One region of the Streptomyces sp. NPDC049687 genome, then DNA from elsewhere that is predicted to be linked to it. Evidence: riboswitches for the same ligand, from Rfam matches in the RefSeq annotation. Region 1 holds a riboswitch; each other region holds the start of a gene.
What was found. Region 1 has a riboswitch for cyclic di-AMP ahead of ACIBVL_RS29530 (M23 family metallopeptidase). Riboswitches for the same ligand answer to the same signal wherever they lie in the genome.
Positions count from the first base shown of each region.

Region 2: it holds a riboswitch for cyclic di-AMP, as region 1 does, so the genes downstream of both, ACIBVL_RS09180 (peptidase) here and ACIBVL_RS29530 (M23 family metallopeptidase) in region 1, are expected to answer to the same signal.
Region 3: it holds a riboswitch for cyclic di-AMP, as region 1 does, so the genes downstream of both, ACIBVL_RS18085 (NlpC/P60 family protein) here and ACIBVL_RS29530 (M23 family metallopeptidase) in region 1, are expected to answer to the same signal.

Region 1 covers NZ_JBITLN010000010.1:231,332-241,007, reverse strand. Annotated here, with positions in the region: gene ACIBVL_RS29540 (M16 family metallopeptidase) at 95-1,438, shown strand; gene ACIBVL_RS29535 (M16 family metallopeptidase) at 1,435-2,823, shown strand; cyclic di-AMP (ydaO/yuaA leader) riboswitch at 3,037-3,202, shown strand; gene ACIBVL_RS29530 (M23 family metallopeptidase) at 3,216-3,959, shown strand; gene ACIBVL_RS29525 (GntR family transcriptional regulator) at 4,148-4,843, shown strand; gene ACIBVL_RS29520 (HPr family phosphocarrier protein) at 5,061-5,342, opposite strand; gene ACIBVL_RS29515 (GNAT family N-acetyltransferase) at 5,521-8,334, shown strand; gene ACIBVL_RS29510 (DUF5998 family protein) at 8,660-9,256, shown strand; gene ACIBVL_RS29505 (alkaline phosphatase family protein) at 9,256-9,676, shown strand, end outside.
Region 2 covers NZ_JBITLN010000002.1:893,494-903,169, reverse strand. Annotated here, with positions in the region: gene ACIBVL_RS09185 (alpha-galactosidase) at 1-1,153, shown strand, start outside; cyclic di-AMP (ydaO/yuaA leader) riboswitch at 1,458-1,615, shown strand; partial or broken gene ACIBVL_RS09180 (peptidase) at 1,620-1,949, shown strand; gene ACIBVL_RS09175 (M23 family metallopeptidase) at 2,268-2,615, shown strand; gene ACIBVL_RS09170 (DUF6250 domain-containing protein) at 2,824-3,546, shown strand; gene ACIBVL_RS09165 (SGNH/GDSL hydrolase family protein) at 3,656-4,441, shown strand; gene ACIBVL_RS09160 (TetR/AcrR family transcriptional regulator) at 4,481-5,155, opposite strand; gene ACIBVL_RS09155 (Glu/Leu/Phe/Val dehydrogenase dimerization domain-containing protein) at 5,203-6,384, opposite strand; gene ACIBVL_RS09150 (MBL fold metallo-hydrolase) at 6,512-7,741, shown strand; gene ACIBVL_RS09145 (ATP-binding protein) at 8,060-9,676, shown strand, end outside.
Region 3 covers NZ_JBITLN010000005.1:225,028-234,703, forward strand. Annotated here, with positions in the region: gene ACIBVL_RS18065 (cobalamin B12-binding domain-containing protein) at 1-120, opposite strand, end outside; gene ACIBVL_RS18070 (lipase family alpha/beta hydrolase) at 467-1,366, shown strand; gene ACIBVL_RS18075 (M23 family metallopeptidase) at 1,608-3,146, shown strand; gene pcrA (DNA helicase PcrA) at 3,205-5,694, opposite strand; cyclic di-AMP (ydaO/yuaA leader) riboswitch at 5,928-6,101, shown strand; gene ACIBVL_RS18085 (NlpC/P60 family protein) at 6,109-7,257, shown strand; gene ACIBVL_RS18090 (tellurite resistance/C4-dicarboxylate transporter family protein) at 7,498-8,484, shown strand; gene ACIBVL_RS18095 (hypothetical protein) at 8,462-8,815, opposite strand; gene ACIBVL_RS18100 (NlpC/P60 family protein) at 9,312-9,676, shown strand, end outside.

The DNA of each region.
Region 1 (9,676 bases):
GCCGACCGACCGCACGCTTGCATACAGTGACAGGACCGGCAGGAAACGCGCGGTTTCCACGACCGCGTCCGCGATCGGAAGGACGTACATGCCCATGGGTCACACGGCCACAGCCCAGGCAGGCTCCGGGGGCCTGACAGCGACCGAGCACCGCCTGGCCAACGGCCTGCGCGTGGTGCTCTCCGAGGACCACCTGACCCCGGTCGCGGCGGTGTGCCTCTGGTACGACGTCGGCTCGCGCCACGAAGTCAAGGGCCGTACCGGCCTGGCTCACCTTTTCGAGCACCTCATGTTCCAGGGCTCCGCCCAGGTCAAGGGCAACGGCCACTTCGAGCTGGTCCAGGGCGCCGGCGGCTCCCTCAACGGCACCACCAGCTTCGAGCGCACCAACTACTTCGAGACCATGCCCGCCCACCAGCTGGAGCTCGCCCTCTGGCTGGAGGCCGACCGCATGGGCTCCCTGCTGGCCGCCCTGGACGACGAGTCCATGGAGAACCAGCGCGACGTCGTGAAGAACGAGCGCCGCCAGCGCTACGACAACGTGCCGTACGGCACCGCGTTCGAGAAGCTGACCTCCCTCGCCTACCCGGACGGTCACCCCTACCACCACACGCCGATCGGCTCGATGGCCGACCTGGACGCGGCGACCCTGGAGGACGCGCGCGCGTTCTTCCGGACGTACTACGCGCCCAACAACGCGGTCCTCTCGGTCGTCGGCGACATCGACCCGGAGCAGACGCTCGCCTGGATCGAGAAGTACTTCGGCTCCATCCCGGGCCACGACGGCAAGCCCGAGCCGCGCGACGGCTCGCTGCCGGACATCATCGGCGAGCAGCTGCGCGAGGTCGTCGAGGAGGAGGTCCCGGCCCGCGCGCTGATGGCCGCCTACCGTCTGCCGCAGGACGGCACGCGCGCGTGCGACGCCGTCGACCTGGCGCTCACCGTCCTGGGCGGCGGCGAGTCCTCCCGCCTCTACAACCGGCTGGTGCGCCGCGACCGTACGGCCGTCGCGGCCGGCTTCGGCCTGCTGCGGCTCGCCGGGGCGCCCTCCCTCGGCTGGCTTGACGTCAAGACCTCCGGCGACGTCGAGGTGCCCGTGATCGAGGCCGCCATCGACGAGGAGCTCGCCCGGTTCGCCGAGGAGGGCCCGACCGCCGAGGAAATGGAGCGGGCCCAGGCCCAGTTGGAGCGCGAGTGGCTCGACCGGCTCGGCACCGTCGCCGGCCGCGCGGACGAACTGTGCCGGTTCGCCGTCCTGTTCGGCGACCCGCAGCTCGCCCTCACCGCCGTCCAGCGCGTGCTGGACGTCACGCCCGAGGAGGTGCGGGAGGTCGCCAAGGCCCGCCTGCGCCCCGACAACCGCGCGGTGCTCGTCTACGAGCCCACCGCCCCCGAAGCCCCCGCCGACCAGGACGAGAACGAGGAGGCGGCCCAGTGACCGAGCTCGCCACGATGGACTTCCACCCCCAGCCCCGGGCGGGCGAGGCCAAGCCGTGGGCGTTCCCGGCGCCCGAGCGCGGCACGCTGGACAACGGCCTGACCGTCCTGCACTGCCACCGCCCCGGCCAGCAGGTCGTCGCCGTCGAGGTCCTCCTGGACGCGCCCCTGGACGCCGAACCGGCCGGCCTGGACGGCGTCGCCACGATCATGGCGCGTGCCTTCTCCGAGGGCACCGACAAGCACTCCGCCGAGGAGTTCGCCGCCGAGCTGGAGCGCTGCGGCGCCACCCTCGACGCGCACGCCGACCACCCCGGCGTCCGCCTCAGCCTGGAGGTGCCCGCCTCCCGCCTGCCCAAGGCGCTCGGACTGGTCGCCGACGCCCTGCGCGCGCCGGCGTTCGCCGAGAGCGAGGTCGAGCGCCTGGTCCGCAACCGCCTGGACGAGATCCCGCACGAGCTGGCCAACCCCTCCCGCCGTGCCGCCAAGGAGCTCTCCAAGGAGCTGTTCCCGGCGGCCGCGCGCATGTCGCGCCCGCGCCAGGGCACCGCCGAGACGGTCGAGAAGATCGACTCCGCGGCCGTACAGGCCTTCTACGAGAAGCACGTCCGGCCCGCCACGGCCACCGTCGTGGTCGTCGGCGACCTCACCGGCGTCGACCTGGCCGCGCTCCTCGGCGACACCCTGGGCGCCTGGACGGGCACCCCGGGCCAGCCGCGGCCCGTGCCGCCGGTGACCGCCGACGACACCGGCCGTGTCGTCATCGTGGACCGCCCCGGCGCCGTCCAGACGCAGCTGCTCATCGGCCGTATCGGCGCCGATCGGCACGCGCGCGTGTGGGCCGCCCAGGTGCTCGGCACGTACTGCCTCGGCGGCACCCTCACCTCCCGCCTGGACCGCGTCCTGCGCGAGGAGAAGGGCTACACCTACGGGGTGCGCGCGTTCGGGCAGGTCCTCAGGTCCGCCCCGGACGGCTCCGGTGCCGCGATGCTCGCCATCAGCGGTTCCGTCGACACCCCGAACACCGGCCCCGCCCTGGACGACCTGTGGAAGGTGCTGCGCACCCTCGCCGCGGGGGGCCTGACCGACGCCGAGCGCGATGTCGCGGTGCAGAATCTGGTCGGGGTGGCGCCGCTGAAGTACGAGACCGCGGCGGCCGTCGCCAGCACGCTGGCCGACCAGGTGGAGCAGTACCTGCCCGACGACTACCAGGCGACGCTGTACCAGCAGCTCGCCGCGACAGGCACCGTCGAGGCCACCGCGGCGGCCGTGAGCGCCTTCCCGGTGGACCGTCTGGTGACCGTCCTCGTCGGTGACGCCGCACAGATCAAGGAGGCGGTCGAGGCGCTCGGCATCGGCGAGGTCAAGGTCGTACCCGCGGAGTAGACGTCGAGCAGTCGCGCCCAACGGCACGCACGCGTGGGGGCCCTGGTGGACGGAACCGTCACCAGGGCCTCCAGATGTCCGAATTGGGGCGGAGGTTGCCTGTCTGCCCTGTGGGATGCGCTACAAAAACCGCGATCCGTTTGAGGATTGAAGGCCGCCCCGCATAGCTTCATGCGGGCTGTTCGTCAGGCAGTGCGCCGCACCCGCGGCACCGGACAGTCATCGCCGAGTCCCCGTACGGCGCGAGCCAGGGGAGCCGGGGACCCATGTGAAGTCCCTGGGGTGAATCGGACGCCCGCGCATGCCGCGAGGGGGCCCGTAGGAGACCTTCCTGCTCCGAACCCGTCAGCTAACCCGGTAGGCGAGAGGGAAGGAAAGGACCGCCCAACTTCATGGCGTTCACCTACGCCACCGGGAAGCACCGTCGCGCGAGCCGTATGCAGCGCACCACCACCCGCGCGGTGGGTGTCGCGGCGCTCACCACCACCGGTGTCATGGCCACCGTCGCCTCCGCCCCGGCCTTCGCCGCCGAGCCGACTCCCGAGCAGACCGGGCTGATCCCGGTCGTCACCGCCGGCGAGGCCGTCGCCGAGCAGATCGACGACCAGGTCGCCGTGCAGAAGAAGGCCGCCTTCGAGGAGGCCGCTCGCGAGGCGGCCGCCAAGAAGGCCGTGGAGGAGCGCGAGGCACGCGTGCGTGCCGCCCGGGAGGCGGAGCGCAAGCGGCTGAACGCCTTCGTGCTGCCGATCACCGGCTCGTACGTCTCCACCGGCTACCAGGCCAGCAGTTCCCTGTGGTCCTCCGGCAGCCACACCGGCATCGACTTCCACGCCGCCAGCGGCACCACCGTGCACGCGGTCGGCCTGGGCACCGTCGTGGAGGCCGGCTGGGGCGGGTCGTACGGCAACCAGATCGTCATCAAGATGAACGACGGCACGTACACCCAGTACGGCCACCTGTCGTCCATCGGCGTCTCGGTGGGCCAGAAGGTCACCCCCGGCCAGCAGATCGGCCTGTCCGGCGCGACCGGCAACGTCACCGGCGCGCATCTGCACTTCGAGGCGCGCACCACCGCGGAGTACGGCTCGGACATCGACCCGGTCGCCTACCTCCGCAAGCACGGCGTGAACGTCTGACGACACACGGCGACAGATCGTCCAGCCCCGGCCCACTCGGCCGGGGCTTTCGCCGTTTCGGACGCCCCGCTGGCCAAAAAATATCCCCGGATTCCGGTCCGCCGTCGGAAATTCCGGCTCATTGCAATAGAGTCACGGACTACACGTCAATCGTCGACGTTTCACGGGGATTAAGGCGGAGGTCGGTCATGCGTATTCCGGCGCACTCGGTGTGCACGGCCATCCGGGACGACATCGTCGCGGGTGTCTACGAGCGCGGCAGCCGCCTCACCGAGGAACTCCTCGCCCGCCGCTACGGCGTTTCCCGTGTCCCCGTCCGGGAGGCGCTGCGCACTCTGGAGGCCGAGGGCTTCGTCGTCACCCGGCGCCACGCGGGCGCCTGCGTCGCGGAACCGACCGAGCAGGAGGCCGCCGACCTGCTGGAGATGCGCATGCTCCTGGAGCCGCTCGGCGCCGCCCGGGCCGCGCAGCGGCGCACCGAGGCCCATCTCAAGGTGCTGCGCGGCCTCGTCCGGCTGGGCCAGGAGCGGGCCAGGAGGGGCAGCAGTGAGGATCTGCGCTCCCTGGGCGGCTGGTTCCACGAGACGCTCGCCCAGGCCTCCGGAAGCCACGCCCTGACGTCGATGCTCACCCAGCTGCGCCACAAGATCGCCTGGATGTACACGGTGGAGGCGCCGGCCAACCCCGTGGAGTCCTGGGCCGAGCACGGCGCGATCGTGGACGCGGTGGCGCGCGGCGACCAGGAGCGCGCCCGGACGGTCACGGCGCTGCACACCGAGCGTGCGACGGCCGCTCACCGGTTGCGTTTCTCCGGCGGCGCGGAGCGCGTCGACCGCGTGAGGACTTCGCAACCTCCCGTAAACATGACGGGTCTGCGGCATTAACACGGGGGCCGTATACAAAGAAGGGATATTCGGCGGAGAGATATTTCCGCTGCCCTTACGCTCGCGCGCCGCGAATTTCCGGTGGTGCGCTCTTCGTGTGCCCGGAGGCGGATTTCCGGTTATGCCGCCGGTAATTCCCGTGGAGCCGCTGCGAAAGTCCGTGCGAAAAATGGCGAAGCCGCGCCGCCCGGGAGGGCGACGCGGCTTCGCGTGTGACTCAGACGGTCTCGGGGAGTTCCTCGAGACCCTCGGCGACCAGCTTCGCCAGCCGGTCGAGGGCGACGTCCGCGCCCTCGGCGTCGGAGGCGAGGACGATCTCCTCGCCGCCCTGGGCGCCGAGGCCGAGGACGGCCAGCATGGAGGCCGCGTTGACGGGATTGCCGTCTGCCTTGGCGATCGTCACCGGGACGCCTGCGGCCGTGGCGGCTCGGACGAAGATGGAGGCGGGGCGGGCGTGGAGGCCCTCGGCCCAGCCGACGTTGACGCGGCGCTCAGCCATGTGTTGCTGCCCTTCGGTTCTCATGTTGTCTAGACCAGTGTTCCACACGTGAAGCGTGGGAGGAACGGGTCATACGTCCCGTCCCTCGTGCGGTCGCCTGATCGCGGCCTCGATCCGGCTTCCGTCCTCCACAGACTGCCTCGCGCCGTTGTCGTACGCGAGCCGTACTCTGGGCCCCATGCAGAGCGCCTCGGACCGGCACGAGTACCCCGCCCACTGGGAGGCCGACGTGGTGCTGCGCGACGGCGGCACCGCGCGCATCCGCCCCATCACCGTTGATGACGCCGAGCGCCTGGTCAGCTTCTACGAGCAGGTCTCGGACGAGTCGAAGTACTACCGCTTCTTCGCGCCCTACCCGCGACTGTCCGCCAAGGACGTCCACCGCTTCACGCACCACGACTTTGTGGACCGGGTGGGACTCGCGGCCACGGTCGGCGGCGAGTTCATCGCAACCGTACGCTATGACCGCATTGGCGCCGACGGCATGGCCGCCTCCGCGCCCGCCGACGAGGCCGAGGTCGCCTTCCTCGTCCAGGACGCCCACCAGGGGCGCGGCGTCGCCTCCGCGCTCCTCGAACACATCGCGGCCGTCGCACGCGAGCGCGGCATCCGCCGTTTCGCCGCCGAGGTGCTCCCCGCCAACACCAAGATGATCAAGGTCTTCACGGACGCCGGCTACACCCAGCAGCGCAGCTTCGAGGACGGCGTCGTCCGCCTGGAGTTCGACCTCGAACCCACCGAACGCTCCCTGGCCGTGCAGCGCGCGCGGGAACAGCGCGCCGAGTCCCACTCCGTACGGCGACTGCTGGCGCCCGGCTCCGTCGCCGTCGTCGGCACCGGCCGCGCCCCCGGCGGCGTCGGCCGCAGCGTCCTCGGCAACCTCCGGGAAGCCGGCTTCACCGGACCTCTCCACGCCGTGAACCGGGCGTTCCCCGAGGACCTGAAGGAGATCGACGGGATCCCCGCCCACCGCTCCGTGCGCGACATCGCCGAGCCCGTCGACCTCGCGATCGTCGCCGTCCCCGCCGAGCACGTGCCCGAGGTCGTCACCGAGTGCGGCGAACACGGCGTCCAGGGACTCGTCGTCCTCTCCGCCGGATACGCCGAGAGCGGCCCCGACGGCCGCGAGCGCCAGCGCGCACTCGTGCGGCACGCGCGTGCGTACGGCATGCGCATCATCGGCCCCAACGCCTTCGGCGTCATCAACACCTCACCGCAGGTGCGGCTCAACGCCTCGCTGGCCCCGGAGATGCCACGCCCCGGCCGCATCGGTCTGTTCGCCCAGTCCGGCGCCATCGGCATCGCGCTGCTCTCCCGTCTGCACCGGCGCGGCGGCGGCGTCACCGGCGTCACCGGCGTGTCCACCTTCGTCTCCTCCGGCAACCGCGCGGACGTCTCCGGCAACGACGTCCTGCAGTACTGGTACGACGACCCGGACACCGACGTCGCCCTGATGTACCTGGAATCCATCGGCAACCCGCGCAAGTTCACCCGCCTCGCGCGGCGCACGGCGGCGGCCAAGCCCCTGGTGGTCGTCCAGGGCTCCGGCTCCGCCCCGCAGGGGCACGCCGTCCGCGCGACCCGGCTCCCGCACGCCACGGTGTCGGCGCTGCTGCGCCAGGCCGGCGTGATCCGCGTCGACACCATCACCGAACTGGTCGACGCGGGCCTGCTGCTCGCCCGCCAGCCCCTGCCGACCGGACCACGTGTGGCGATCCTCGGCAACTCCGAGTCGCTGGGGCTGCTGACGTACGACGCGTGCCTCTCCGAGGGACTGCGGCCGCTCCCGCCGCTGGACCTGACGACGGAGGCGACGGCGGAGGACTTCCACGCGGCCCTGGCGCGGGCGCTGGCCGACGAGACGTGCGACGCGGTGGTGGTGACGGCGATACCGGCCATCGGCGAGACCTCGCCGAGTGACGCGCAGCTCGCGGAGGCGCTGCGCTCGGCCGCCGCGGCGGCCCCCGCCAAGCCGGTGCTCGTCGTCCACGTCGAGCTCGGCGGACTGGCGGCGGCGCTGTCCGCCGCGACGAGCACCGCACCGCGCGCCGAGGCCGCCGCACGCGCGCGTGGCGCGGCACCCGACGGCCGGACGCCGGCGCAGGCCGCCGTCGCGGCCCCCGAGGGCGCCCACCTCATCCCGGCCTACCCCGCCGCCGAACGCGCCGTCCGCGCCCTCGCCGAAGCGGTGCACTACGCGCGGTGGCGGCGCGAGGCCGCCGACCCCGGCAAGGTGCCCGCGTACGAGGACATCGACGAGAAGGCCGCCGCCCGGCTGATCGACGGGCTGCTCTCCCGGGGCCAGGGCCTCACCCTCGGCACCGAGGAGACCTGCGAGCTGCTCGGCCACTACGGCATCCGCACCCGCCGGGCCATCCCCGCGCCCACCCCCGACGAGGCGGCACGCGCGGCCGCCGTCCTCGGCTACCCCGTCGCCCTCAAGGCCACCGCCCCGCACCTGCGCCACCGCGCCGATCTGGGAGGCGTACGCCTCGACCTCGCCGACGAGGAGCAACTGCGCCGGTCGTACGCCGAGTTGACCGAGCTGTTCGGGAAGCCCGAGGAGGTCCGCCCGGTCGTCCAGGCGATGGCCCCGCGCGGGGTCGACACCGTCGTCCGCGCGGTCATCGACCCGGCGGCCGGCGCCGTGCTGTCCTTCGGACTCGCCGGAGCGGCCTCCCAGCTGCTCGGCGACATGGCACACCGCCTGGTCCCGGTCACCGACCGCGACGCCACCTCCCTGATCCGCTCGATCCGGACCGCCCCGCTCCTCTTCGGCTGGCGCGGCTCCACCCCCGTCGACACCCCCGCCCTGGAAGAGCTCCTCCTGCGCGTCTCCCGCCTGGTCGACGACCACCCCGAGGTCGTCGCCGTCACCCTGGAACCGGTGGTCGTCGCCCCGCACGGCCTGAGCGTCCTCGGCGCCTCGGTCCGCCTCGCCCCGCCACCGGCCCGCGACGACCTCGGCCCCCGCACGCTCCCGGCGTACTGAGGACGGCCGAGGACGGTCGTGAGGCAGCGGCCCCCTGCCGCCTCCCCGCGGGGGCCTGGTGCGACTGGGACATGACCGCCCGGGAGCGCCCGGCAGTTCCGGCCGGCGGCCGGGCCGCGAGCTCACGTACCCCCACGGCCCCGAGCTGCCGCGGCCGGGCCGCCACCTCGGCGGACCGCCCCTCGCCGTCGGCTTCGAGCCGCCCGGCGTGCGGCTCGCTCCCTGGGCACTCCTCCGGACCAGCGGTGAGGGGAGAAGCCGGGGGCGCCCCCGCCGTACGGAAGCGCCCGCGAGCGGTGCCTCGCAGTCAGCCGGTCCCCGTAGGATGGACGGCATGGCCAAGACCAGTACGACGACCCAGGGGCTGCGCGCGGCGATCGAGCGCAGCGGCTACTACCCGGCCCTCGTGGCCGAGGCGGTGGAGGCCGCCGTGGGCGGCGAGCCCATCCGGTCGTACCTGGTCCACCAGGAGACCACGTTCGACCAGAACGAGGTGCGCCGGCACGTGACCGTGCTGATCCTCACCGGCAACCGCTTCATCGTCAGCCACACCGACGAGCAGGCCGCCGACACCACCTCCCCGACGCCGTACGCCACGACCTCCACGGAGTCCGTGAAGCTCGGCCGGATCTCCTCGGTCGTCGTCAGCCGCGTGGTCGCCAACCCGGAGTCGTACACGCCGGGCACGCTGCCGCGCGAGGTGGTGCTGACCATCGGCTGGGGCGCCGTCTCCCGTATCGACCTGGAGCCGGCCGCCTGCGGCGACCCCAACTGCGACGCCGACCACGGCTACACGGGCAGCTCGACGGCGGACGACCTCAGCCTGCGCGTCAGCGAGGCGGGCGACGGTCCGGAGACGGTGCGCCAGGCGCTCGCCTTCGCGCAGTCGCTCTCCGAGGCGACCGCGGACCCCAACCGCTGATGGCACAGCCCGCCTGGGACCACGTGGAGCCGTTGGCCGTCTCCTCCGCCCCCGTCCCCGAGTACGGCTCCGGCTCCCTCGCCGACCTGCTGCCCACCCTGGCAGCCGGCCTCGGCGTACCCGGCATGACCGCCGCGATCCCGGAGCTGACCCCGGCCGACCGCAACTGCGTCTTCCTGATCGACGGCCTCGGCTGGGAGCAGATCGGCGCCCACCCCGACGAGGCGCCGTACCTGCACTCGCTCCTCGGCAGCTCGCGCGGCGGCAGCGGACGCCCGCTCACCGCCGGCTACCCGGCGACCACCGCGACCTCCCTCGCCTCCGTCGGCACCGGCCTCCCGCCGGGCGCCCACGGGCTGCCCGGCTACACCGTGCGCAACCCCGCCACCGGCCAGCTCATGAACCAGCTCCGCTGGCAAC
Region 2 (9,676 bases), on a different contig from region 1:
CTTCGACATCTCCGAGGAGCAGCAGGCGACCCTGGCCCGGCGTGCCGCCGCGATCGGCGTCGAGCTGTTCGTCGTCGACGACGGCTGGTTCGGGGCCCGCACCGGAGACCACGCCGGGCTCGGCGACTGGCGGCCCAACCCGGACCGCTTCCCGAAGGGCCTGAAGCCCCTCGCGGACTACGTGCACGCGCTGGGCATGCAGTTCGGCATCTGGGTCGAGCCCGAGATGGTCAACCCGGACAGCGAGCTGTACCGGGCCCACCCCGACTGGGTTCAGTACCAACCGGGACGAAAGCGGACGGAGTTCCGCAATCAGCTGATGTTGAACCTCGCGCGCGAGGACGTCCAGGAGTACCTCTGGCAGCAGCTCGACGGCCTCCTCTCCAGCGCCCCCATCGACTACGTGAAGTGGGACTTCAACCGCTGCTTCACCGACGCCGGCTGGCCGGACGACCCCTACCCGCAGCGCCTCTGGGTCGACCACGTGCGAGCCCTGTACGCCCTCCTGGACCGGCTGCGGGCGGCCCACCCGGGTGTCGCCTTCGAGTCCTGCTCCGGCGGCGGCGGACGGATCGACCTCGGCATCCTGAGCCGCACCGACCAGGTGTGGACCTCCGACAACACCGACCCCCTGGACCGGCTCGACATCCAGCACGGCTTCAGCCAGATCCACCCCGCCCGCGTGATGGCCGCCTGGGTCACCGACAGCCCCAACACCCAGCTGAACGGCCGGATCAGCTCGCTGCGCTTCCGCTTCGTCAGTGCCATGGCCGGTGTGCTCGGCGTCGGCGGGGATCTCTCCGAGTGGACCGAGGAGGAGCTCGCCGAGGCCCGTGAGTGGGTCGGCCTCTACAAGGAGATCCGGCCCCTGGTGCAGCACGGCGACCTGTACCGGCTGCGACCCCCGACGGGCGGCCTGAGCGCCGTCCAGTACGTCCGCGGTGACGAGACCGTCGTCCTCGCCTGGCTCCAGGCGCAGCGCTACGGCGAGCCCGTTCCCGCGCTGCGGCTGCGCGGCCTGGACCCGACAGCATCGTACGAATGCCGTGAAACGGGCGAAGTTCACCGGGGGGCGGTGCTGCTCCACCATGGGCTGAGGACCGGGCTGCGCGGCGACCTTGATGCGACGGTTATCCGACTGCGTCGCATCTGAGGTTTCTGTCCGAAATGAATCCTTAGTTCCAACTCGCTCTGCAATAAGGGATCCTGGAGAGGTGTCACGTGAGCAGCGTCATATTCGTGACCCTATGTCGTCCGTCATGTCCACGTAATCACTGGGCTTTTCCAGGGCGTTAGCCCAAAAAACGTGTGCTGGATGCACGGAGCGTCACCGGGAATTCTCACAGCGGATCAAGAGAAAGGCGTTGTCGGGGCAACCTCTGCTTGTTCCCGTGCGTCGTGGTCGCTTACGTTCCACACCAATCCGGACGGACGCCCAATCCTGCCGCCGTCCGGAATCCGCACACTCACCCGTACACGGCAGGAGCGGGGGACCCACAGGTAGAACCGCCTGTTCCGGTCCCGGAACAGGCTTGGGGTAAAGCCGCGCCTCGGCGCGGCCGGGCATCTCCAGTCCGCACCCGACAGCTCACCTCGCAGGCGCCGGAGAGGAATTCGTCATGCCCGCGAAGGGTAAGCACCGCCGCCCGAAGACCCAGCGCTTCACCCGTTCCATAGCCGTCGCCGGAACCGGTGGCGCAGCTCTCGCCCTTCCCCTCATGGGCGCCACCGGCGCTCACGCGGCCACCACGGAATCCGTTTCACAGACCGTTTCCCAGCCGGTCGCGCAGACGGTTTCCCAGTCGGTTTCGCAAAAGGCCGTCGAGGCCGCTCCGGTGACCCGGAAGACCGCCGCCGCGAAGACCTACACCGTCCGGGCCGGCGACTACCTCTCGAAGATCGCCGACGAGCAGAACGTCGGCGGCGGCTGGCAGAAGCTGTACGCGGACAACCGTGAGGCCGTCGGAGACGACCCCTCGCTGATCCACCCCGGCCTGAAGCTGTCGATCGGCAGGAAGGCCGCGTCCGGCGCCAAGTCCTCGTCCGGTTCGTCCGGTTCGCCCTCTTCTTCCTCGACCTCGTCCTCGTCGTCCTCGTCCTCGTCGTCCTCGAAGACCTCCGACTCGAAGGCGTCGTCGTCCTCGTCCTCTTCCTCTTCCTCGAAGGCGACCACCCGGGCGGCCGAGAGCGGCGCCAGTACCTCCAGCGGTTACACGCTCCCCGTGGCCGGCGCGACCGTCGGAACCGGTTACCGCGTGGCCGGCAGCATGTGGTCCAGCGGCTACCACACCGGTGTCGACTTCGTCGTCCCGACCGGCACTTCCCTCAAGGCCGTCGCCGCGGGCACGGTCGTCTCCGCCGGGTGGGGCGGCGCGTACGGCAACCAGGTCGTCATCAAGCTCAACGACGGCTACTACGCCCAGTACGCGCACCTGTCCCAGCTCTCCGTCTCGGCCGGCCAGACCGTGACCGCGGGCCAGCAGGTCGGCCTCTCCGGCGCGACCGGCAACGTGACCGGTCCGCACCTCCACTTCGAGATCCGCACCACGCCGAACTACGGCTCCGACGTGGACCCGGTCGCCTACCTCCGCTCCCACGGCGTCGCCGTCGGCTGACCCCGCCGACGACGACCTCCGTCCCCCACGCCTGACACGCGGCCGAAGGCCGGACCCCGATCCCCGGGTCCGGCCTTCGGTGTGTCCGGATGCCGCCACTTCGCCCCGTCGACAGACGGGACGGAAGAGCGACATAGTGATTCCCGATCAGGGAGCAAGCGCTTTCTGCAGAGGCTGTCCACGAGCGGGAGTGAAGGAGTCGATCGACATGACGACCAGGCGCAGAGCACTCGGAGCCCTCGCCGCAGGCGCCGCCCTGGCCGCCCTCGCCCCCGCCGGGGCGGCCGGTGCCTCGCCCCGGCATCGCAGGCTCGTCGCCCACGACGACTTCCGCCGCGGCCTGCGCCAGTGGGTCGTGGAGCTGGAGAACGGCGGGACCGTCACGGCCTCCCGGGGGATCCTGGAGGTCGATGTGCCCGCCGGGGCGACCGTCTGGTTCAAGCGGTCGCTCCAAGGGCCGTACGTCCTCGAATACGTCGCCACGCCCGTCTCCGCGGGCGGGGTCAACGACCGCGTCTCCGACCTCAACAACTTCTGGAACGCCGTAGACGTCCGCTCCCCTGACGACCTCTTCGCCGTCCGGCGCGGCGGCGCGCTCGCCGAGTACGACTATCTCAAGACCTATTACGTCGGTTACGGCGCCAACACCAACACCACCACCCGGCTGCGCCGCTACGTCGGCCAGGCGGGCGTGCGGCCGTTGATCCACGACTACACCGAGCCGCTGCTCGTCGCGAACGAGCCGAACCACGTACGGATCGTCTCCGATGGCTCCACCGTGCGGTGGTGGAACAACGGGCGGCTCGTCTTCGACTACGCCGACCCGGAGCCGTACCGGGGCGGGCACTTCGCCTTCCGGACCACCTGGAGCCACTTCCGGATCAGTGACTTCCGGGTCTGGTCCCTATTCCCTGATGGGCACATTCTTTAGGAGTGGCTTATCTCACCGTCCGTCAACCCTTTCCTACGATCGCGTAGGTCACTTTCGAGGGGAATGATGATCCGCTGTGGCAGACGATTCGAAGAGTGACAACAGATCAGTGATCGGGTCGTACGTGGCGGTGGGGGACAGCTTCACCGAGGGCGTCGGCGACCCCGGCCCCGACGGGGCGTTCGTCGGCTGGGCCGACCGGTTCGCGGTACTGCTCGCCGACCGGCGCCCCGAAGGCGACTTCACCTACACCAACCTGGCGGTGCGTGGGAAACTGCTCGACCAGATCGTGGAGGACCAGCTTCCGCGCGCCGTCGAGCTCGCCCCGGACCTGGTGTCCTTCTGCGCGGGCGGCAACGACATCATCCGGCCCGGGACCGACCCGGACGAGGTGGCCGAGCGCTTCGAGCGCGCGATCGCCGCGCTGACCGCCGTCGCCGGGACGGTCATGGTGACGACCGGCTTCGACACCCGGGGTGTTCCCGTGCTCAAGCACCTGCGCGGGAAGATCGCCACGTACAACGGGCATGTGCGGGCGGTCGCGGACCGGTACGGGTGTCCGGTGCTCGACCTGTGGTCCCTGAAGTCCGTGCAGGACCGGCGGGCTTGGGACCACGACCGGCTGCATCTGTCTCCCGAGGGGCACACGCGGGTGGCGCTGCGGGCCGGGCAGGTGCTCGGGCTGGAGGTGCCGGCGGATCCGGAGCAGGCGTGGCCGCCGCTGCCGCCCCGGGGGACGCTTGAGGTGCGCAGGGACGACGTGCAGTGGGCTCGGGAGTACCTCGTGCCGTGGATCGGGCGGCGGCTGCGGGGGGAGTCGTCGGGGGACCATGTGACGGCGAAGGGCGCGCTGTCCCCGGACGACATCAGGATGCGGATCGCCGCGGTGGCGTGAGGCTTCGGGCGCGGCGGGGTCCTTCGCCCCCCGCCGCTCCTACCCGTTCCCGTCCCCCGGGGGCTCCGCGCCCGGACTCCCGTCCGGGCCTCGAGGGGCCTCGTCCTCGGCCGCCGGACGGGTCGAGAGCTCCAGTTCTCGTGACAGTGCCGCGTCCACCCACTCCTGCGCCCTGGCCCGGGAGACCGCGCCCTCGTAGGACGTCAGTTGGACGGCCAGGCCGTCCAGGAGGGCGGTCAGGCGCAGGGCGGTGGCGGACGGGTCCGGGCAGGTGAACTCGCCTGCCGCCACGCCCTCGGCGATCACCGCGGCCAGGGCCGCCTTCCACTCCCGGTCGAGGTCGCGGGCGACCTCCCGCAGCGCGGGCTCGCGCAGCGACACCGCCCAGCCCTCGATCCACAGCCGCCACCCCTTGGCCTGGCCGGTGGGCGCGTACCAGCGCACCGCCGACCGCAGGCGGCGCAGCGCCGTCGAACGGCGGCCGAGCAGCCTGCGCAGATGGGCCAGGTCGTCCTCGGCGGCGTACTGGAAGGCGGCGGCGACCAGCTTCTCCTTCGTCGAGAAGTGGTAGAGGACCAGCGCGTTGCTCACGCCGAGCGCCGCGGCCACGTCGGCGATCCTGACCGCCGCCACGCCCCGCGCCTCGATCTGCTCGATGGCGGCCCGCAGCAACTCCTCGCGCCGCTCGGCCACGTTCAACCGGACCCTCGCCACGCGCTCACCCTACACAGGGCCTGGGCCCTCGACCTGCGCCGACGTCCTCAGCGGTATCGGCCGAAGCGCTCCGCGATCACCGGCAGGCGCTCCGCCGCGATCGCGTGCGCGGCGGAGCGGGCAGTCGTGCCGTCCTTCGTCGCACGCGTCAGGACCAGCTCCACCAGGGCGCGCATCGAACGGCGCGTGTACGTGAAGGCCTCCTCCGCGTCCGCGCCGATGTCGCCGAACAGCGTCCACCACCACCAGGCGTTCGTCCCTGAGTTGACGACCACGTCCGGCAGGACGCTCACCCCGCGCGCGTGGAGCAGCGCCTCCGCCTCCGGCAGGACCGGCATGTTGGCCGCCTCGGCGATCCAGCGGGCGGTGATCCGCTCCTGCTCCTCCACCCCGATCGCGTAGGACACGGCGGCCGGCACCAGCACCTCCGCCGCCACCGACAGCCAGGCGTCGCCCGGCAGCTCGCGGTCGGCGGGGCGCAGGACCGCCCGGTCCACGGTGCCGTGCCCGTCCCGCGCGGCGAGCAGCGCCTCCACGTCGAGTCCGTCGGGGTTGGCGATCGTGCCCTTGACGTCGGCGACGGCCACGACCGTCAGCCCCGCGCGCGCGAGGAAGCGGGCCGTGGCGCCGCCCATGGTGCCGAGCCCCTGGAGCGCGACCCGTGTCCCGGCATACGGCACCCCCGCCCGGTCCAGGGCCGTCAGCACCGACTCGGCGACGCCGCAGCCGCCGACCAGCTCGTCCAGGCCGATGCCGTCCACCTCCACCTCGAAGGCGTCCGCGAGCCGGGCGCGGGCCGCCGTCTCGTCGTCGAGCAGCGGGTAGACGGCCTGCACGGACGAGACGAGTCCCGCCTCGGCGGCCGCCCGGTCCACCAGGTCCTGGGTCAGCCCCAGGTCCTCGCCGGTGGTCCAGCAGCTCTCCACGTACGGCCGCACCGCCCGCAGGTAGCGGACCAGCAGGCCGTACGCCTCCGGGTCCCGGGGGTCGCAGTCGATACCGCCCTTGGCGCCGCCCAGGGGGACGTAGCGCGCCCGGGGGTCGTAGTGCAGGGCCTCCTTGAGGCTCATCCCGCGCGCGAGGCCCGTCACCTCCTCCAGCGTGCAGCCCGCCCGCATCCGCAGACCCCCGCTGCACACACCGCGCACCAGCCGGTCGACGACCAGATGGCCCTGACGGCCGGTGATGTCGTCCGTCCAGGTGAGGGACACCAAAGGGGCGGCGGTCATGAGGTCTCCTCGAACGGCGTGTTACTGAACAGTGGGTCAGTATCGGGAGGTGGGGCGAGGGCTGTCAACGCGCTGCCGTAGGGGGCGACCATAATGGAATGCCTCAGCGACTCCACCTGGAGGTACCGTGTCCGGTTTCCGTTCCCTGAGCTCCGGGCTCCGTGGCTTGCAGCCCGAGGCCTTCGGCGCGGATCCGAGCGGTGAGCGCCTGGCGCGCATCCGCAGATCGCCCCACTTCGAGGACGGGGTCTTCCAGAACCCCGGCGGCCCCGCTCGCACCCGCCCCTCGGGTTCGATGCTGGACTTCGCCAAGGTCTTCTTCGACAAGGAGCAGCGGCCCCGCCGCGCCCCCGCGGGCACGGTCCCGGTGCACGCCACCACCCTCGCCGACCTCGCCAAGCCCCCGGCCACGGGACTGCGTGTGACCTGGATGGGCCATTCCAGCGTGCTCGCCGAGATCGACGGGCAGCGCGTGCTGTTCGACCCGGTCTGGGGCGAGCGCTGCTCACCGTTCTCCTTCGCGGGGCCCAAGCGGCTGCATCCGGTCCCGCTCCCGCTGGCCGCCCTGGGCCCGGTCGACGTCGTCGTCATCTCGCACGACCACTACGACCACCTGGACATGCCCACGATCAAGGCGCTGGCCGGCACGGACACGCTCTTCGCGGTGCCGCTCGGCGTCGGTGCACACCTCGAACACTGGGGCGTGTCCGCGGACCGGCTGCGTGAGCTGGACTGGCACGAGGCGACCAGGGTCGGCGGACTCACCCTCACCGCCACCCCCGCCCGCCACTTCTGCGGACGCGGTCTGCGCAACACCCAGCACACCCTGTGGGCCTCCTGGGTCGTCGCGGGCGAGGAGCACCGGGTCTTCCACAGCGGGGACACCGGCTACTTCGAGGGCTTCGAGGAGATCGGGGCCGGCCACGGCCCGTTCGACGTGACGATGATCCAGATCGGGGCGTACTCGGAGTTCTGGCCCGACATCCACATGACCCCCGAGGAGGGCGTGCGGGCCCACCTCGACCTCCAGGGCGGTCCCGGCGGCGTGCTGCTGCCGATCCACTGGGCCACCTTCAACCTCGCCACGCACGCCTGGACCGACCCGGGCGAGGGCACGCTGGCCGCCTCCCGCGCCGCAGGGGCGCGGATCGCCCTGCCGCGTGCGGGCGAGCCCTTCGAGCCCGGCGGGGAGAGCGTCCCGGCCGAGCCGTGGTGGCGCGGCGTGGCCCTCGCCCCGGCCGGTGGCTGGCGGCCCCTGGTCGAGGTGGTAGCGAAGGCCAAGGCTGATACGGAGAGTGATGTCCCGCAGGGTGCCGTCGAGGACGGCGAGGCCCCGGAGACGGTCCCGGCGAGCTGACGCGGGGTGCGGCGGCGTTCGCGGCGAGGGTCGGGGAGCGAAAGGCTTCCCGGCCCTCGCCGTTCGTGTGGGGTCACCTCTGAACAGGTCTGATCGGTTTCTTTCCCGCCCGTAACCCGTCGGTCGCGGGCTTATCGGGCTGTCGTACGAAGGCTCATACCAGAGCGGGACGCTCGCCGGGGGAGTTTGTCAACCGCCCTCCGCACCTGACAGGTTGGCGACTACTGTGAGTGTCCGTCGGGCGAGCGTGAGGTCGAATTCCTCGGCTCTCCCGACCGACCACCAGGCCAGGCCACGGACCCCAGTACGAGGACGCCGATGTCTCACCTCCGCGCACCGGCCGCACGCGCAGACCGCCGTGAGGGCGGGCGGCACGGGCGGCCGGCAGCCCGCACCGCACCCGCCTCGGCCGAGACACACATACGGCCCCAGTTGCTGCGGCTCGCCGTACTGCCACCGACGGCGGTCGCCCTCAGCGCCTGCGCGGTCGTGCTGTTCACCGTGCGCTCCACCGGTACCCGGCCCGGTCCCGTCCTGTGGGCCGTACTGGCGGGCGCGGTGGGGGTCACCGGCGTCGGCATCCTCGTCGCGGCCGTCGCCGCCGAGCGCGTCGCCCGCTCGGTCAGCGACCGCATCGCCGCGCTGCGCCGCAACAGCGCGCGCGGCGAGGCCGACCTGCGCGCGCTGATCGAGTCGCTGCGCCGCGGCGAGGTCCCGTCCCAGCGCGCGTCGCACGGCGGGCCGCCCGACGACGCCGACGACTTCGAGCTGCTCGCCGCCGACCTCGCCCGCGCGCACGACGGTGCCGTCACCGCCGTCGTCCAGGCCTCCCGGCTGTCCAGTCAGGTCGGCAGCGAGCAGAAGCTCGAGGTCTTCGTCAACCTCGCGCGGCGGCTTCAGTCCCTCGTGCACCGCGAGATCTCGATCCTCGACGAGCTGGAGAACGAGATCGAGGACCCCGAACTACTCAAGGGCCTCTTCCACATCGACCACCTCGCCACCCGGATCCGCCGCCACGCGGAGAACCTCGCCGTGCTCGGCGGGGCCGTCTCGCGGCGGCAGTGGAGCCACCCCGTCTCCATGACGGAGGTGCTGCGTTCCGCCATCGCCGAGGTCGAGCAGTACTCCCGGGTCAAGCTGGTCCCGCCCGTCGACGGCGAACTGCGCGGCCACGCCGTCGCCGACGTCATCCACCTGCTGGCCGAACTGGTCGAGAACGCCACGGTGTACTCGGCCCCGCACACCCAGGTGCTGCTGCGTGCCAACCTCGTCACCTCCGGGCTGGCCGTGGAGGTCGAGGACCGCGGTCTCGGCATGCCGGTCGACGAACAGGCCCGGATGAACGCGCTGCTCGCCGACCCCGACCAGGTCAACGTCGGCCGCCTGCTGGCCGACGGCCGCATCGGCCTGTTCGTCGTCTCCCAGCTCGCCCGCCGACACGGCATCCGGGTCCGCCTGCAGTCCAACATCTACGGCGGTGTCCAGGCCGTGCTCGTCGTCCCGCAGGCCCTGCTGGGCGGCGCCGCCCAGGCCGTGGCACAGCGCCAGGACCCCCTCGCCGGCAGCGGCCGGCCGCCCACCCCCCCACCGCCGCAGCCCCCGACCGGCCTCCCACCGGACGGCACGGCCGGGACCCGCCCACCGCTGCCACCGCAGGCCCGGGCCACCGACCGCAGCGGCCGTCCGCCGACGTCGACCGGGTCGCAGAGCCCCGCGCGCCGATCGAATCCGGCCCAGGCCCGGAACACCCCCGACGGCCCCCGCGGACCGGTCCCCTCCCCAGAGCGGAGCCCCGCCGACACCGGTCGCCCGCCGTCGTCGCAGGGACGGGGCACGAACGGTACGAGCGCTCCGCCCGGGCAGCCGTCGGCCGGGCACGCCTCGTCGGCCGGGCAGTCGTCGTCGGAGGCGTCGGCCGGGCCGCCATCGGTGGAC
Region 3 (9,676 bases), on a different contig from region 1:
GTAGATGACCTCCATACCGGCGTCGCGCAACGCCCGTGCGATCACCTTGGCCCCACGATCATGGCCGTCGAGTCCAGGCTTGGCCACCACCACACGGATCGGACCGGCTGCCACACCCATCACTGCCTCCCTGAAGCGACTCCGTCCGTCCTCGATGGTCCGGACACCCCGTGCCACCGGGCCGGGGAAGTGAACGAACGTTATCGCCAGCATTCCCCAACCGGCAGTTTCATGACATGCGCCGAGGGGGAAATCACACAATGGGACAGAAACGGGAGCCGCAAACGAGGTCGCCGTACCGCCGCGCCGCAGGCCGCACGCCGCGGCGGTACGGCGCATCGGCATTGGCAGGACGGGCGCCGGGGGCCTCGGCCCTCCGCCGCTCGGCCGATCTCCTCCGCCGCGACTTCCCTCGAGGGCACACGGGGGACAGGGACGTCCTCGGCGTGCCGACAGGAGGTCGGCCATGCAGGTCACCAGGGCGCTGCAGCCCATTCTTCCGCTGTGTCAGCGCCTGCTGCCGAGCCTCCCGAGCAGACTGGCCGGCCTCTCCACGGCACTGCTGAAGGCCACCGTCCTGGACGCCGCCATCCTCGCGGGCCATCTGCTGCTCTACCCCTCCGGCATCACCCAGGAGCGCCGCCGCCCCGCGCTTCCGGCAGCGAAGAACGACGCGATCGGGGAAAATGGCACCGAGTTCCCCCCGCGGCTTCCCACCCAGGCCCCGCCGCCGGTCGTCCTCCTGCACGGCTTCATCGACAACCGCTCCGTCTTCGTCCTGTTGCGCCGCAGTCTCGCCCAGCACGGCAGGCACCGCGTGGAGTCGCTCAACTACTCCCCGCTGACCTGTGACATCCGTATCGCGGCCGAGTTGCTGGGGCGGCACGTAGAGGAGATCTGCGCACGCACCGGCAGCAGCCGGGTCGACATGGTGGGGCACAGCCTGGGCGGCCTGATAGCCCGCTACTACGTCCAGCGGCTGGGCGGTGACGTCCGGGTCCGCACCCTGGTCACACTCGGCACCCCGCACTCCGGCACCCGGGTGGCGCCGCTGGCGAACGCGCACCCCATCGTGCGCCAGATGCGCCCCGGTTCGGAGGTCATCGAGGAACTGTCCCGGCCCGCGCCCGGCTGCCGCACGCACTTCGTCAGCTTCTGGAGCGACCTGGACCACCTGATGGACCCGCTGGAGACCGCCTGCATCGACCACCCGGACCTGCACGCGCAGAACGTCCGGGTGACCGGCATCGGTCATCTCGCCCTCCCCGTCCACCCGGCGGTCGCGACAGGCATACGGCAGGCCCTCGACGCCTCGGAGACGGTGGCCGCGGCCGACCCGCGGACCGGCGGACTGACGGTGGCCTGAAAGCCTGCCGGGGCGTCGTTCACCGGGTGGCCGGGCCCCCGCACAGCCATCGGACGGCCCTCACCCGTCGAACGCTCTTCGAACATAGGGCCAAACCCGTGCCCGCCGTCCCCCGAATCACGGCCGATTGCCCCTTTCCTGCGGGCACGAAACCTGCGGAAGATTGTCGCGCCCGCATACCGCCGGGTACAGTCGCCGCACTGCTCTGGCAGCCCCTGTTGTCGAGGCGAGAGAGAAGTTGGTGAACGACCGTCACCCGTCGGGGACCATGACCCCGGCTCCGGCTTCCGACGCCGACTCCACGCACTACGCGTCCTACGGCACCCAGGAAGCCCAGTACGACGGCTTCACCCATGGCGGTTACGGCACCGGCCACTTCGTGACCGACCCTCTCTTCGGCAGCCTCCCCGGCGACGGCACGGGCACCGCCGACGGCGTGTACGACAACGGGCAGTGGGCCACGAGTGCCCACCCGACGATGGTGGACACCGGCCGGCAGCTCCACGACACGGGCGGCCACCACACCCTGAACTACGACCCGTACGCGGCCCAGCACCACGCCGCCTACGACTCGGGCGCGTACGACACCACCGGCTGGCCCACCGACCAGCAGCCGCTGCCGGTCGTCCCGCCGCAGGCCACGGCGCCCGAAACCAACGGCTGGGGGTCACCCCTCTCCGAGGGCGGGGCGAACGCCTGGCAGCAGCCCGACCAGTCCTGCGGCCCGGCCGACCAGACCCAGCACTGGGTATGGGACACGCAGGTCTTCGACACCGGCGCCTACGACGCCACGCAGTGGAACTCCGACGGCGGCGCGGCCACCACCCCGGCCTCCGACGAGTACGACCAGCCGGCCGAGATCCCCTTCGACCAGCAGGCCACCGCCACCTTCGACACCGTCGGCTACGGCGAACAGGCCCCGGACGGCGACGAGTCGACCGCCACGGGTGAGCTGCCCGCCGTTTCCGAGCTCCCCCTCCTGGACGACCAGGAGGAGGCCACTCCGGCCCCCACGACGCGCGCCGCCGCCCGCAACGGCGGCCGTTCCCGCCGCCGTACGCCCACGAAGCGCTCAGCGCTGCTGACCGTGGCCGTGCCCTCGGCGTGTGTGATGGGCGTCGCCGGCATCGCCGCCGCCTCCGTCTCCACGCTGACCGGCGGCGACGCCCAGGACACCACGACCTCCGCCTCGGACGCGCAGGCGGTGAAACCGGTCGCCGCCAACAACAAGCTGGACTCCCAGCTCGAGACCCTCAGCGCCGAGGCCGACGACTTCGCCGACCGGGCCAGCCGGACGCAGGAGCGCATCGACCTCAAGGCGCAGCAGGAGGCCGAGCAGAAGAAGGCGGCGGCGGAGGCGGCCCGCAAGGAGCGGCTGCGCCCGAAGTACGCCCTCCCGGTCGCCCAACGCGGGCTCAGCGCCTACTTCGGCCAGGCCGGCGTCAACTGGATGTCCCAGCACACCGGCATCGACTTCCCGGTCTCCTACGGCACCACCGTGATGGCCGCCACCGACGGCACCGTACGGACGCAGTGGAACAGCGCCTACGGCAACATGCTGATCGTGACGGCGAAGGACGGCACGGAGACCTGGTACTGCCACCTCTCCAGCTACCGCGTCGCCTCCGGTACGACGGTGAAGGCCGGCGACCCGATCGCCTACTCCGGCAACTCGGGCAACTCCACCGGCCCGCACCTGCACTTCGAGGTCCGGCCGGCCGGAAGCTCCCCGATAGACCCGCTGCCGTGGCTGCGCAGCCACGGGCTCGACCCGACGTAGCACCGCGACCGCCGCACCCTGAGCCCCCGTTGCGCGAGCGGGGGCTCCCCTCGTGCGGCTACAGCTTCTCCACCGGTGCGTACCGCAGCAGCAGCCGCTTGGGCTTGGTGTCGCCGAAGTCGATCGTCGCCTCCGCGTTCGCTCCCGTGCCCTTCACTCCGACCACCGTGCCGAGCCCGAACTGGTCGTGCGTGACGCGGTCGCCGACGGCCAGCGAGACCACCGGCTTCTCCGCCGCCGCCCGGCGCGTCGCGAACCCGGAGGCACCGGCGGCCGAGGAGCGCGAGCGGGACGAGGACAGCGAGGCCGCCACCCCGGAGACCGGACCGGAGGACACGGGCGCGGTCGCCCCGGTCCGCTTCCAGTCCACATGCGTCGCCGGGATCTCCTCCAGGAACCGGGAGGGCGGGTTGTACGACGGCTGCCCCCAGGCACTGCGCAGCGACGAACGGGTGAGATACAGCCGTTCCCGCGCGCGCGTGATGCCCACGTACGCGAGCCGGCGCTCCTCCTCCAGTTCCTTGGCCTGGCCGAGGGCGCGCATGTGCGGGAACACGCCGTCCTCCATGCCGGTGAGGAAGACGACCGGGAACTCCAGGCCCTTGGCGGTGTGCAGGGTCATCAGGGTGATGACGCCGGAGCCGTCCTCGTCCTCGTCGGGGATCTGGTCGGAGTCGGCGACGAGCGCGACCCTCTCCAGGAAGTCGGCGAGTGAGCCGGACGTCTCGCCCTCGCCGGACTCCTGCTCGAACTCCAGGGCCACGGCGGCGAGTTCCTGGAGGTTCTCGATCCGCGTCTCGTCCTGCGGGTCGGTGGAGGCCTGCAACTCGGCGAGGTAGCCGGTGCGTTCCAGCACGGCCTCCAGCACGGTCGCGGGGCCCGCGCCGGACTCGACGATCGTACGGAGTTCCTCCATCAGCGCGTTGAACCGCTTCACGGCGTTCGTCGACCGCGCGGCCATGCCGTACGCCTCGTCGACGCGCTTCAGCGCCTGCGCGAAGCTGATCTTCTCCCGCTGCGAGAGGGCGTCGATCATCGCCTCGGCGCGGTCGCCGATGCCGCGCTTGGGGACGTTGAGGATCCGGCGCAGCGGGACGGAGTCCTCCGGGTTGGCGAGGACACGCAGGTAGGCCAGGACGTCCCGGACCTCCTTGCGCTCGTAGAAGCGGACACCGCCGACGACCTTGTACGGCAGGCCGACGCGGATGAAGACCTCTTCGAAGACACGGGACTGGGCGTTGGTGCGGTAGAAGACGGCGACATCGCCGGCCTTGGCGTCGCCCGCGTCCGTGAGGCGGTCTATCTCGTCGGCGACGAACTGGGCCTCGTCGTGCTCGGTGTCGGCGACATAGCCGGTGATGCGCGCGCCCGCGCCCGCGTTGGTCCACAGGTTCTTGGGGCGGCGGGACTCATTGCGCTCGATGACCGCGTTGGCCGCGCTCAGAATGGTCTGCGTCGAGCGGTAGTTCTGCTCGAGGAGGATCGTCGTCGCGTCCGGGTAGTCCTCCTCGAACTGGAGGATGTTGCGGATCGTGGCGCCCCGGAAGGCGTAGATCGACTGGTCGGCGTCACCCACGACGCACAGCTCGGCGGGTGGCACGTCGTAGTCGCCGGGCGGTACGTCGACCGGGTGCTCGGAGGTGCCGACCAGCTCCCTGACCAGGGCGTACTGGGCGTGGTTGGTGTCCTGGTACTCGTCGACCAGGACGTGCCGGAAGCGGCGGCGGTAGTGCTCGGCGACGTCCGGGAAGGCGCGCAGCAGATTGACCGTCGTCATGATCAGGTCGTCGAAGTCGAGGGCGTTCGCCTCGCGCAGCCGCGACTGGTACATGGCGTAGGCCTGGGCGAGGGTCTTCTCGAAGCCGTCGGTGGCCTGGGCGGCGAAGTCCTCCTCGTCGATCAGCTCGTTCTTCAGGTTGCTGATCTTGGCACTGAAGGACTTCGGCGGAAAGCGCTTGGGGTCGAGGTCGAGGTCGCGGCAGACCAGGGCCATCAGGCGCTTGGAGTCGGCGGCGTCGTAGATCGAGAAGGAGGAGGTGAAGCCCAGCTTCTTGCTCTCCCTGCGCAGGATGCGCACGCACGCGCTGTGGAAGGTCATCACCCACATCGCGTTCGCGCGCGGGCCGACGAGCTGCTCGACGCGCTCCTTCATCTCACCCGCGGCCTTGTTGGTGAAGGTGATCGCGAGGATCTGGCCCGGGTGCACGCCGCGCTCGGCGAGGAGGTGGGCGATGCGGTGGGTGAGCACGCGCGTCTTGCCGGAGCCGGCGCCGGCGACGATGAGCAGGGGGGTGCCGGCGTGGACGACGGCCGCGCGCTGGTTGTCGTTCAGCCCCTCGAGGAGTGCCGCCGTGTCGATCGCCGGGCGCGCGGCGCCGTCGCGATAGTAGGCGTCCCGGTCCGGTGGCACGTCGAACTTCCCGCCGAACAGATCGTCCGGAACCGATTCCGGAGTGTGATCGTCCTCGGGCGGTGGCGGGGGTTCCTCCCCGTGGCCGCGGGGGCCCTGGAGGTCCGCCAGGAAGCTGTCGTCAAAGAGGCTGCTCATCGCTCTCCGAGTCTAGGGTGCCCCACCGACAACGCGGACGCCGTCCCGGGAACATCCCCCGCCCTCACCTTCCGAGGCGGCCCTATCACAGCACGTGACCCCGCGTACGGGCTTTGCTCAAGGTAACGAAAATGTACCGGGCATATCGCCCATCAACCTTCACAGGGGCCACACCAGTTGGCTACCGTGCCGGGCAGGCCCTACGGATCCCCACCGGCGAACCTCGCCGGGCCGCACGGCCTCCGCCGAGTCCGGTGCGCCCCTGTGCGGCAGCCGGAGCCGGGGACCCACCGAACCCCTGGGGTGAATCGGCCCGCCTCCCCTCCCGGGACGGGCCGTAGGGCGCCCTTCCGAACCATCCGCCCGAACCCGACAGCTAACCCGGTAGGCGGACGATGGAAGGAGTCGCCTCTCTTGGCGTCGCAGCACCGCAAGCCGCGCTTCCCGGGCACACGCGTGGCAGGCATACGCACCCCCGCTCTCGCCACCGCCGCCCTCACGTCCGTGGCCCTGCTCTCCCAGTCGGCGAACGCCGCCCCGTCCGACGACGGCAGGCCGAGCCTGGAGGAGGTCGAGAAGAAGGTCGACGACCTCTACCGCCAGGCGGAGTCGGCGACCGAGAAGTACAACGCCGCCAAGGAGCAGACGACCAAGCAGCGCAAGCGTGTGGACGGCCTCCTGGACGACGTGGCCCAGCGCACCCAGAAACTCAACGAGGCACGTGAGGAGCTGGGTTCCTTCGCCGCCGCCCAGTACCGCACCGGCTCCTCCGCGCCCGACACGGCGACCTTCCTGCTCGCGGACTCCCCGCAGGACTACTTCGACCGGACGCAGCTGATGAGTCGGCTGACCGACCGCCAGAAGGGCGCGGTCGACGACTACGTCACCGAGCAGTCGGCGACGATGAAGAAGCGGCAGGAGGCCGCCGAGAGCCTCGCCACGCTCACCGACACGCAGAGCGACCTGAAGACCGCCAAGGCGACCGTCCAGAAGAAGCTCAGCGCGGCGCGCGAGCTGCTGTCGCAGCTGACCGCCCAGGAGAAGGCGCGGCTGGCGGAGATCGAGAAGCAGAAGCAGGAGGAGGCCGCGCGCCAGGCGGCGGAGCTCGCCCGGCAGCAGGCCGCCGAACAGACCGCCCAGCAGCAGAGCGCCGACTCCTCGGGGACCGCCGGCTCCTCGTCGTCCACGACGGACTCCTCGTACGCCACCAAGGCCCAGAAGGCCCTCGCCTTCGCCCGCGCACAGATCGGCAAGCCGTACGTCTGGGGCGCGACCGGCCCCGACTCCTACGACTGTTCCGGCCTCACGCAGGCCGCCTGGAAGGCGGCGGGCGTCACCCTCCCGCGCACCACCTACGACCAGGTGAACGCCGGCACCACCGTCTCCCTCGCCGACGCCCAGCCCGGCGACCTGGTCTTCTTCTACGACGACGTCAGCCACGTCGGCATCTACATCGGCAACGGCATGATGATCCACGCCCCGAAGCCGGGCGCGTACGTCCGCGAGGAGTCGATCTACTACGACGGCGAGTCGGGCATCCACAGCGTGGTCCGCCCGGCCTGAGGCACCGGTCGGCACGACCGGCCCGAGGCGCCCGCGCGGTGCACCCGGCCGAGGCGGGCGCGCCGGCCACGCACGCGCGTGGGCCGTTTTCTGTAGCTACGCGCGCGTACGGCCCGCGTGTGCCCCCCCCGCAACGAGCCGCTCGCCACGGCGGGTGGGGGCGCCCCCTCTGGGGGAGCGTGCCGGGCGTCGCGACGGGGCGAACGTTGCCTGCCCTGCCGCGGCACTAGCATCGGCCCCATGCCCGGCTCCTCCTCCCGTCGCGCCCGGTGGGCGCAGCGTCCGCCGGCGGCCGGCGCCGCCGTGCTGGCGACCGGCATCCTGTCGGTCGGACTGCAGTCGGCCGGGTACGGCGTCCTGTCCCGCGTCGCCCTGGCGCTGGCGGGCGCCGCCTGGGTGGCGCTGGGCGCGGACTTCGTCGTACGGCTGGTGCGGGAGCGCGAGCGGTGGTCGGCGGAGGCGGGTGCGCCGGGCGGACTGACCGCCGTGGCCGCCACGACCGTGCTCGGCACGCGGGTCTCGGCGCTCGGCCGGCAGAGCCTCGCCTGGGCGTTGCTGGCCCTGTCGGCGGTGCTCTGGCCGGTGCTGATGGCAGGAGTCGTACGGCATGTCGTACGGCACGTGGTGGGGCACCTGGGGCGGATGCGCGGGGACGTGTTCCTGTGCTGCGTGGCCACCCAGGGGCTCGCGGTGCTGGGCGCGACGCTCGCCAAGGCGGAGGCGGTGGCCTGGCCGGCGCACACCGCGCTGGTGCTGTTCTGGCTGGGGCTGCTGCTCTACGTGCCGATGCCGGCCCTGTTCGACTGGCGGCAACTGACCGAGGGCGCCGGGGACCAGTGGGTTGCGGGCGGGGCGCCGGCCGTCTCGGCGCTCGCGGGGGCGAGTCTCATCACCGCCGACCGCGGGGAGCTCTACCTGTGGAGCGCCGACGACAGGGGCGTTCTGCGGGTGGTGACCGCCGCGCTGCTGGTGCTCGCGCTGTGCTGGTACGCCGTTCTGCTCGTCGCGGAGGTACTCCGTCCGCGACCGCGCTACGACGTGCGGCGGTGGGCGACGGTGTTCCCGATGGGGATGACGGCGGTGGCGACGTCGGCCGTCGCCGCCGCCCTGCGCGTGCCCTGGCTGAAGGGGCCCGGGGAGGTGCTGCTGTGGGTCGCGGTGGCGGCCTGGCTGGCCGTGGCGTCGGCGGCGGCCGGCGCTCGGGTCAGGTCCACAGGACCGCGATGAAGACGTTCGCCACGGTCAGCAGGCCGACCAGGCCGAACAGGGGCTTCTCCACCTTCTCGTCGTCCCGCTTCACATAGACCAGGCCGAGGATCACGATCAGCAGCGCCAGCTTCACGCCGATCTTGATGTTGTTGACGGGCTGGTCGTCCGCCTGGTTGAGGCCCACCAGGATCACCCCGGTGACCAGCATCGTCGCCGCGCCGTGCAGCATCGCGGGAACGAAACGGGCCGTGCCCTGACCCATCGCCTTCATCTGTGTGAGGAAGCCACCGAGGAGCGCGGCGATGCCGATGATGTGCAGGCCGACGAAAAGATGGATGAGTACGTCCATGAGCCCGGATGCTAATCAGCCCCGCTCCGGCCACCCGACACCGGCCCCGCATACGTGATCGCGCCTGCATATATGCGTCCGTAGCAGCCGACCGTGCCGAAGTGCCCCGGAATCGCCGCATCGGTCACCGCGCCGCGCGAATCCGACGCCCCCGCCCGGCTCCCTGGGCAGAAACGGTCACCTGGTGATCCACTCGTGCCATTACCGCACATCGCGTTACCAACCCGACACAGACGGGCCTAGCGTCCTCCCCCAGGTGACCGGCTCCCCACCGCCGCCCGGACCAGGGGCGGCAGTCGGCCACCACCGCCGAAAGGTCCGGCGGCGCCCCGCTCCCCCTGTGCGGGCCGCCGCCGGACACGTCAGCCGCTCTCCTCGGCCGTCCGTCCGCTCCCCCGACGGCCGAGGGGTCGACTGACATCCCGTGGGTCCGTCCGACGACCGTCCGACGACCGTACGGCCGAGGCGGAGGTACGAAAGGACGTGCAAGTCCCACGTGGCAGCGCACCGCAAGCCCCGACAGCGCTCGCTCGGCGGCCAGACGGCCCGTTCGGCGTTCACCCTCGCCCTCGCCGGTGCGGCGACGGCCACGGCCTTCGACGGAACCGGACAGGCCGAACCGCAGCTGACCGCAGCGCAGGTCAAGGCCAGGGTGGACAAGCTGTACCAGCAGGCGGAGGCAGCCACCGAGAAGTACAACGGCGCCCGGGAGAAGGCGGCCGCCGCCGAGCAGCACCTGAAGACCCTGCGGGACGAGGCGGCACGCAAGGAGGAGAAGCTCAACTCGGCACGGGAAACGCTGGGTGCGATGGCGGCCGCGCAGTACCGCAGCGGCGGGCTCGACCCGGCCGTGCAACTGGC